Regions from separate parts of the Bacillus pacificus genome, predicted to be linked through region 1. Evidence: riboswitches for the same ligand, from Rfam matches in the RefSeq annotation. Region 1 holds a riboswitch; the other holds the start of a gene.
The links. A riboswitch is a leader RNA that binds a small molecule or an ion and turns the genes downstream of it on or off. The one in region 1 is predicted to bind S-adenosylmethionine.
Positions count from the first base shown of each region.

Region 1 (4,415 bases):
CACCATCTTGAAAACATGATAATGCATGTTCTCCAATACTCCTGCATACTGCTTCATCTTCTTGCTGAATGAGAAGCGCTTCTTCTTCTAATATTTTTTGTGCTTCTTTTATTGTAGTAATTTCTTGAATAGATTCTCTCATACGATCGATTGCCCAAAATAAATTGACTGCTGTCGGGCGTGACGTTCCTAAATAATTACAATCTCTATTAAACTTCTTTTGAAATTCTTCAATATGTAAAGTAGTATATTTTTTTGCTGCAAGCGCCAAGCCAAATGCAGCTACAATTCCAATTGCCGGTGCTCCTCGTACTTCTAGCATGACAATACTTTTCCATACCTCTTCAATCGTCGTTAATGTTTTATATTCTGTGCTATGCGGCAACTTTGTTTGATTTAATACTGCAATAGCATCCCCTTTCCAACTGACAGACCTCGGAATCGTAACAATTGTACTCATGCTTTTACCCCTCCAGAAACTGTCTGTTGAAATAATGTTCGGAACAGTTGAATATCAGCGTTTTTAGATTCATATTTTATTAGTTCTTTACCTAAGTATAAAGCTTGTTTCTTAGCTTGAATTCTCTTTTCTTTATTTGCTATTTCATCTAAATCAGCTACATGTGCTAAGCCAATTGTTCTTCGGATAAGCTCACATCCAGCAAATCCGACCACATCCGTAAAAATATTTTGCAAAATAATCGGCAACCATTGTTTCTCTTTCGTATATGCTTCTACACCTTCTCCAATCCATAACTTTGTAAAAGTGTCTACGAAATAGCTCCATGTTTTCTCAATATGGAAAAATAGCACACTTCTCTGTTCTTCCTCTCTAGATAGAGCATTTAATAATAGATTTGCAATAAATTGACCAAGATCAAATCCAAATGGGCCATAAGTTGCAAACTCCGGATCAATCACTTTCGTTTCAGAAGGTGATGAAAAAATACTACCAGTATGTAAATCACCATGAATAAGTGCTTCTTTTCTCGTTAAAAACTTATATTTATATTGTGCTACTTTTAATTTTAAAGTTTTATCACTCCACAATTCATCAACCGCTAGTTGTAATTCCGGCTCATAATCATTCGTATCGTAATGGCCAAACGGATCTGTAAACACTAACTCTTCTGTAATCTTGCAGAGATCTGGGTTTACAAATGTACCTTCTAGTCCCCTTTTCTCTTCTGACTGTAAACCGAAATCTGAAGTATAAAATAAAACATTTGCTAGAAAACGACCGATATGTTGGGATAAAAGTGGATATTCTTCTCCATCTATTAATCCTTTTCTTGTAATTGTTAGTCTTGATAAGTCTTCTATTACTGTTACTGCTAACTCTTCATCATGACTGTACACTACCGGAACATAATCCGGTACATACTTCGCAAAAATTTTCAGTGCCTTGCTTTCAATTGTCGCTCTTTTTATAGATAACGGCCAGCTTTCACCAACTACTTTCGCATATGGCAGTGCCTGTTTTATTATAATAGACTTCTCTCCATCATCTAATTTGAACACGTAATTTAAATTTCCATCTCCAATTTCATGACAAACTACATTTGCTTTCTTTTCAAAATAACCGTGTTCTTTCGCATATTGTATAGCTGCTGTTTCAGTTAATGCATAATATCCCATCGTCTTCTCCCCCTTTTTTATATTCAGAGGTTTTTCTGACGTAGAAAAACCTCTTTCCACTAAGAAAGAGGTTTGAAGTTTATCTTCTCCCCTCTTATCTGCCAGAAAGTTTTACTTTCTGCTGGAATTAGCACCGTGCCTTTTGGCGTAAATAAACGCCCCATTTCACAATGGTATTACGGTCGGTTGCTGGGCTTCATCGGGCCAAATCCCTCCACCTGCTCTTGATAAGAGTTGTATAATTTTTTAGAATTTTTAACTTTATGTTGAAGACTATACCAAGAATAAAAATCACTTGTCAACATTTTATTTGTATAATTCTGGACGTCGATCCGCAAAAACTGGAATTCCTTTGCGTACTTCTTTAATTTTCTCGAATGTAAGCTCTCCAAATAGAATTGCTTCTTCTTCATTTGCTTCTACAACAACTTCGCCCCAAGGATCGACAATTAAAGAATGGCCAGCAAACTCATTATTTGGATCCTTCCCTGCCCTATTACATGCTACAACATAACACTGGTTTTCAACTGCTCTTGCTTGTAATAGCAAACGCCAATGTGCTAAACGAACTAATGGCCATTCAGCTACAACAAATAAAACTTTTGCACCTTTAGCAGTATGAACGCGCATCCACTCCGGAAAACGAATATCATAGCAAATTGTGCCAGCGCACTCTACATCATCTAACTTAAATTCACCAGTACGATTTCCAGCGATTAAATATTTATGTTCATCCATAAGCTGAAATAAATGCACTTTACTATATTCATGGACTAGTTCTCCTTTATTCGTTACAACATACATTGTATTTGTAACACCTCGCTCCGTTTGCTTTGCTATAGAACCACCAACAATATGTACACCATATTGTTTCGACCATTCTATCAACTTTTCTTTCGTTTCCAATCCATCCCTATCTGCAATTTCAGAGAGTCTCGTTAAATCATAACCTGTTGTCCATAGTTCTGGTAAGACGATAACATCTGGTCTTTCCTTCATCGCTTCGCTTATTTTATTTTTAGCATTCTCAATATTTTTTTCTACATCTCCAAAGACAATATCCATCTGAATACATGCGACTTTCATTTTTTCAGCCCCATTCTCATTTTTTTCTTTACAAAATACTGGAAAGATTATATCATTTGTCACTAGAATTGTAACAACTTTCAAAAGAGGTGGAAAGTATGAAATCATTTCAACCTTCTGAGATAGTAACATCATTGCCAACACAATTTTTCGCTTCACTTGTTGCAAAAGTTAACAAAGTCGTTGCAGCTGGTCACGATGTTATTAATCTAGGTCAAGGTAATCCAGATCAACCAACACCGCAGCATATCGTAAAAGCTTTGCAAGATGCTGCTGAAAAGACCATTCATCATAAATATCCGCCATTTCGCGGACACGAAAGCTTAAAAGAAGCTGTAGCAACATTCTATCAACGTGAATACGGCGTAGAATTAAATTCGAAAACTGAAGTTGCTATTTTGTTTGGTGGAAAGGCTGGATTAGTAGAATTACCAGTTTGCTTTACAAACCCTGGTGATACGATTCTCGTTCCCGATCCAGGTTATCCAGATTATTTATCAGGTGTCGCTTTAGCAAAAGCAAAATTTGAAACAATGCCACTTATTGCAGAAAATAACTTTTTACCAGATTATGCGAAAATTGATGATTCTATTGCCGAGCGTGCAAAATTAATGTTTTTAAACTATCCAAATAATCCTACAGGTGCTACTGCATCAAAAGATTTTTTTGATGAAACGATTCATTTTGCCAATAAACACAATATATTAGTTGTTCATGATTTTGCTTATGGTGCTATAGGATTCGACGGTCAAAAGCCAGTTAGTTTCTTACAAGCAGACGGTGCCAAAGATACAGGAATCGAAATTTACACATTATCGAAAACTTTTAATATGGCTGGCTGGCGCATCGCTTTTGCTGTAGGGAATGAAAGTGTGATTGAAACAATCAACCTATTACAAGATCATATGTATGTTAGCATCTTCGGTGCAGTTCAAGATGCCGCCCGCGAAGCACTATTAAGTTCACAGTCTTGCGTAATAGACCTTGTAAATAGTTACGAATCTCGACGAAACGCTCTTATTTCAGCTTGTCACTCAATTGGTTGGAATGTAAACATTCCAACAGGATCATTCTTTGCATGGCTTCCTGTTCCAAAAGGATATACTTCTGAGCAATTTTCTAATATTTTACTAGAAAAAGCACATGTCGCAGTTGCTCCTGGTGTTGGATTTGGTGAGCATGGCGAAGGGTATGTCCGTGTTGGTCTCTTACATACAGAAGATAGGTTAAGAGAAGCCATTCATCGAATTGATAAATTAAATTTTTTCAAAAAGTAATTGACAACATGAAAAATATCTGACAAAATTCAGTTATCTTAAAAATTTAAACATTTCTAAATACTTCTTATCAAGAGCAGGTGGAGGGACGAGCCCGACGAAACCCGGCAACCGATCTACAATTGTAGACACGGTGCTAATTCTCGCAGCATTACGCTGACAGATAAGGAGCTGGTTGTAAAAAAACCTCTCCTTAGCTGAGAGGTTTTTTTATTTAACTAGGAGGTTATAACAATGAGCGGAATTATAGCGACATATTTAATCCATGATGATTCACATAACTTAGAAAAAAAAGCTGAGCAAATTGCACTCGGTTTAACAATTGGCTCTTGGACTCATTTGCCACATTTATTGCAAGAACAATTAAAGCAGCATAAAGGCAACGTCATTCATGTTGAGGAATTAGCTGCACAT
Region 1 is NZ_CP086328.1:1,299,104-1,303,518, reverse strand. It holds gene mtnA (S-methyl-5-thioribose-1-phosphate isomerase) at 1-460, opposite strand, end outside; gene mtnK (S-methyl-5-thioribose kinase) at 457-1,638, opposite strand; SAM riboswitch class I at 1,730-1,872, opposite strand; gene LMD38_RS06915 (carbon-nitrogen family hydrolase) at 1,945-2,808, opposite strand; gene LMD38_RS06910 (pyridoxal phosphate-dependent aminotransferase) at 2,823-4,001, shown strand; SAM riboswitch class I at 4,066-4,171, shown strand; gene mtnW (2,3-diketo-5-methylthiopentyl-1-phosphate enolase) at 4,236-4,415, shown strand, end outside.

Region 2 (4,415 bases), 830 kb from region 1:
ATAGTTATAATTTGTAATTCACTTTAGAAAACACAACAAGGAGGCTACACAATGCAAAACGCAGTAAAACTGGATGAAATCGATCATAAAATTATGAACTTGTTATATGAAAATGCGAGAATTTCCGTTTCAGAAATAGGACGGATCATATCCATGACGCAGCCTGCTGTAAAAGAGCGTATTAATAAACTTGAAGATCAAGGAGTTATAGCGGCTTACCGAACGAAATTTGAGCCTTCTAAAATTAATAAAAACATTCAAGCATTCGTTATGTTTAAAACGAGCCAATGCTCTGATTTTATCCAATATTGTAATACCGCTTCTGAAGTAACAGATTTATATCGAATTAGCGGGGAGTTTAATTATATGATGAAGGTCATGAGCGATTCGATGGATTCTCTCGCTACATTTTTAGACTCTTTAATGCAATTTGGATTATCGTCTCCTTTAATTGTATTAAAGAGTGAGTTCGAGGAGAAATTGTCGTTCTGATAAAGGAATAAGCGAATTGGCATCAAATTTTCTCAAAAAAGAAAAGGGAGTGGATCATCCACTCCCTTTAACCACTTATCCCTGATTCCTCTGCGCCCCTCTAAACTCTTCCTTCACCTTCTCTAACAGCCCTTCTTCCGTAATTAATCGATACGCCGTATTTGCTAACGCTTTTGCCGATGTAATTAATGCTTTGTCTCCTAATTCTGAACGCGCTGCTTCTCTAAATTCATTCGTATGTGCAATTAAATCATCTGGGCCGATTTTAATGTACGGATGAATGGTCGGTACGACTTGGCTTACATTTCCTGCATCTGTTGAGCCGATGCCAAATCTTTCTTTCCGATTTACGTCTTCACCTTGTAATTCTAGTTCTTCGGCTACGACTTCATTAAATGTTTTTGTTACGAGTAGTTCATCGATTTCATTTTGGAATTGATGGATTTTCACTTTTGCGCCTGTTGCTAACGCTGCTCCCTGAGCAATATTTTTTACTTTTTCTGTTACTTCCGCACATCTTTTTCGCGTCGCTGCACGGATGAAGAATCTTGCTGCGGCGTAGTCAGGAATAATGTTAGGTGCTTTTCCGCCTTCTGTAATAACACCATGAATCTTCACATCTGACGGAAGTTGTTGGCGAAGTGCGTTAATACTGTTGTACAGCTGAATCACCGCATCTAATGCGTTAATTCCTTCTTCAGGTGAAGCTGCAGCATGAGCTGTTTTTCCGTAAAAATGAAAATCAAGTGGATCGACTGCTAGTGAAGGACTCGTTGTTGCTGTTTTTCCGCTCGGATGAATCATAAGCGCCGCATCAATGTTTTTAAATAAACCCGCCTTTACATAACTCGATTTTGCGCTACCGTTCGGTCCTCCTTCTTCAGCTGGTGTTCCAAACACGACAACTTCTCCCCCAATTTCTTCAAGCGTTTCTGATAATGCAATTGCTGCTGCAACACTAATTGTGCCGATTAAATTGTGACCACATGCATGGCCAAGTCCTGGTAAAGCGTCGTACTCCGCTAAAAATGCGATTGCTGGCCCTTGTTTTCCAGAGCTTTTTCGCGCGATAAATCCCGTTTCGTGTCCAGCTATATTGTGCTGCAACTGAAATCCTGCACTACCTAGTAATAAACTTAACGTTCTAGATGCGTAAAATTCTTGATTACCAATCTCCGGATTCGCATGAATATCATGACTTGTTTCTATGTACTTTTCCTTATTTCTTTCGATACTCTCTTCAATTGTTTTTCTTTGTGACGCTACTCCTGTCGCTCCCATTTTTCTTCCTCCTTTTATTTTCACGTAAAAAAGCCTCTTTCTAAAAGATAGAAAGAGGCTTCTGTATATACAGTCAAAATGAGCTTCTTTCTTATCTTTCAAGTTACCTTGCTGGAATTGGCACAGTATTCATAACGAATCCGCTGCCGAGGTTTCATAGGGCCAGTCCCTCCACCTCTCGTGATAAGAATTTTCATAAAATTATATTAAATTACATTCATTCTAAGTTCATTTCAAATAAAAGTCAAGGAATTCCTATCCGAATTTACCGGATATCTAAAAACCCTTTTAATACACCAATTGTCTCAGGTGCTTGCAGTCTTGCACATACGTATGGAAATTCCGTACTGCCTTCAAACATCATTTGAGATGTGAGGGGCGCCCCTGCCCAAAAGATTTCATCATCGATTACGATAAACGGGAATGCTTTATTTTGTCTTTGTAACTTTACATTTTTCAATGGAACTGGTCCATCACTATACACCGTTATTTGCGCATTTGTACGCATTAACGCTTGCCATACTCGTTTATCCACTTGTTTTGTACTTGGAAGTGAAATCACGATTTTTCGTTTTGCAGCTAAAATATCTTTTAATAGCTCTTTCGGCTCTTCCAGATTCATTTCCATAAACCAACGTAATCGTTTCGATATTTTTCGCTCCCACAATTGTCTTGATGTCGTGCGATCATACACATCTCCGTGGCGTTCTATATGAGCTGTTAATTGTGATAACGCTTGTTTTCTAGAAAGATTTTTACGCATATAATGGCAATCTGATAATTGAATGAACTTCCCTCTCGCTCTTGTCACTGCTACATTGACGAGGCGATGGTTTTTGTGATCAAAGAATAATACGCCAGGTCGTTCTTGCGGATAGCTATCCACTGTATCAAATATCATCATATCTCTTTCAGAACCTTGGAACTTATGAACCGTTGCCGCTAAAACAGGTATGTGACGATACTTCGTTTTTTGCAACATTTCTCTCATACACGTTGATAAAAAGCGGGATTGCGCCCTGTAAGGTGTAACAACACCGATCGATTGAACACCGTCTAACAGTCCGATTAACATCATTTGCATCGCTACTAAACCAGACATAATATTAAAACGAGACCCTGAAGCAGCGTCTTTTAACGAAAATGCTCCCATTAAGCTCGTATCAAATAAAACACTCGCCTCATTTGCGAACGGCTGCAATTGCGCAAGTTCTTTACGCTCTGAAACAGACGGATGATCGTATACTCTATTTTTATAAATGAATGAGTTTGTAAACTTAGATATATCCGCATGCATACGTCTTTGTTCCTGCAGCATAAATAGGTTCGGGTGTGCTTCTGATTTATTAACAGACTCAACAATCCCGGCATGGTAAAACATATCTTCTCCAAGCCATTTTCGAACGAGTTCATGGTTCGCCATCGCAATTGGAGGTAACTGTAAAAAGTCACCACAAACGACGATACGTTTTCCAAGTGATGCAGCTAATGCGATTTGTGGAACATATGCCATACTTACTTCATCTACAACAACTAAATCAAATGTACGCTCATAAATAAGTGAATCAATGGCACATTTCGATAAAGTTGCGCCGATTACTTTCGCATTTTCAATGTATTCTTTTTCTACCTCTTTAATTTTCGCTTTTTGCTTTCGAAGATCACTTTCAATCTCTTGTATACGCTTCTTATCAGCAGATGTCGCTTTATATGATAAAATCTTTTCACGAAGCTCTTGTCGTGTCTCTTCTAAATAGAGTCTCTCCTCACCCCAAGACCCGTTCGTCGTTTCAACTAACTTCGACGCAAGTAACGTTTCATGATTTCGTATATGTTCGTGTTGACTATAACCGTAACGAACAATTTCACCAGGCGTCCATTTCTTTTTCTTTTCAATTTGCTTTGTTACTTCACTCATTAATACGTCCACTGCTGCATTACTATGAGCTAACACAAGTACCGACTTTCCTTTTTGATAATGAGCCGAAATAATACGTGATAAATTGTAAGACTTCCCTGTTCCAGGCGGTCCCCATACGTACGTTGTCGGATTATAAAAAGCGCGATACGCCAATTCATTTTTCGGATTTTTCATCTTCTCCATATGTTTCGGACTGCTCGTCCCATCAACAATACGCTTTATACGATTACGTTTTAGCTTATCTTTACGTGCTTCTTTCAACCGCTCTTGTAGTTGCTCTAAAAGCTGCCACGGTTCACTATATAAAACAGCTTCCCGTATTTCACCTTGTATATAATCATTTAACTTCAGTTCTATTTCTAATCCATGTACAGATAATACTTCCCCTGTCGCTTCTTCACCATCGAACTCAATTCGAATTGGTGAACCTTCAGGTAAGCTTACTTCCGAAATAAGCTGAAATACGTATACTGTACTTTCATAATCTGTATATAAAAAACGACCATTCATGATAGAAATTTTACTACCACCTATCGTTTTCCAATGTTTAATTTCATATGCTAATGCATAATGCCACTCTTTCATCGTTTCCGATAATGAAGGAGTTTGAGTAGTTGTATTCATCGTATAATCTCCTTCCTTCTCCCCAAACATACTTTCTCACTATACCATATAACACGCTAAAATTTGTAAGGTTTTTATCTTGCTTATTTTCTTAATT
Region 2 is NZ_CP086328.1:2,130,592-2,135,006, reverse strand. It holds gene LMD38_RS11140 (Lrp/AsnC family transcriptional regulator) at 52-492, shown strand; gene LMD38_RS11135 (M20 family metallopeptidase) at 568-1,773, opposite strand; SAM riboswitch class I at 1,862-1,963, opposite strand; gene LMD38_RS11130 (AAA domain-containing protein) at 2,039-4,348, opposite strand.
Region 2: linked by a shared signal. The riboswitch ahead of LMD38_RS11135 (M20 family metallopeptidase) and the one ahead of mtnK (S-methyl-5-thioribose kinase) in region 1 are both predicted to bind S-adenosylmethionine.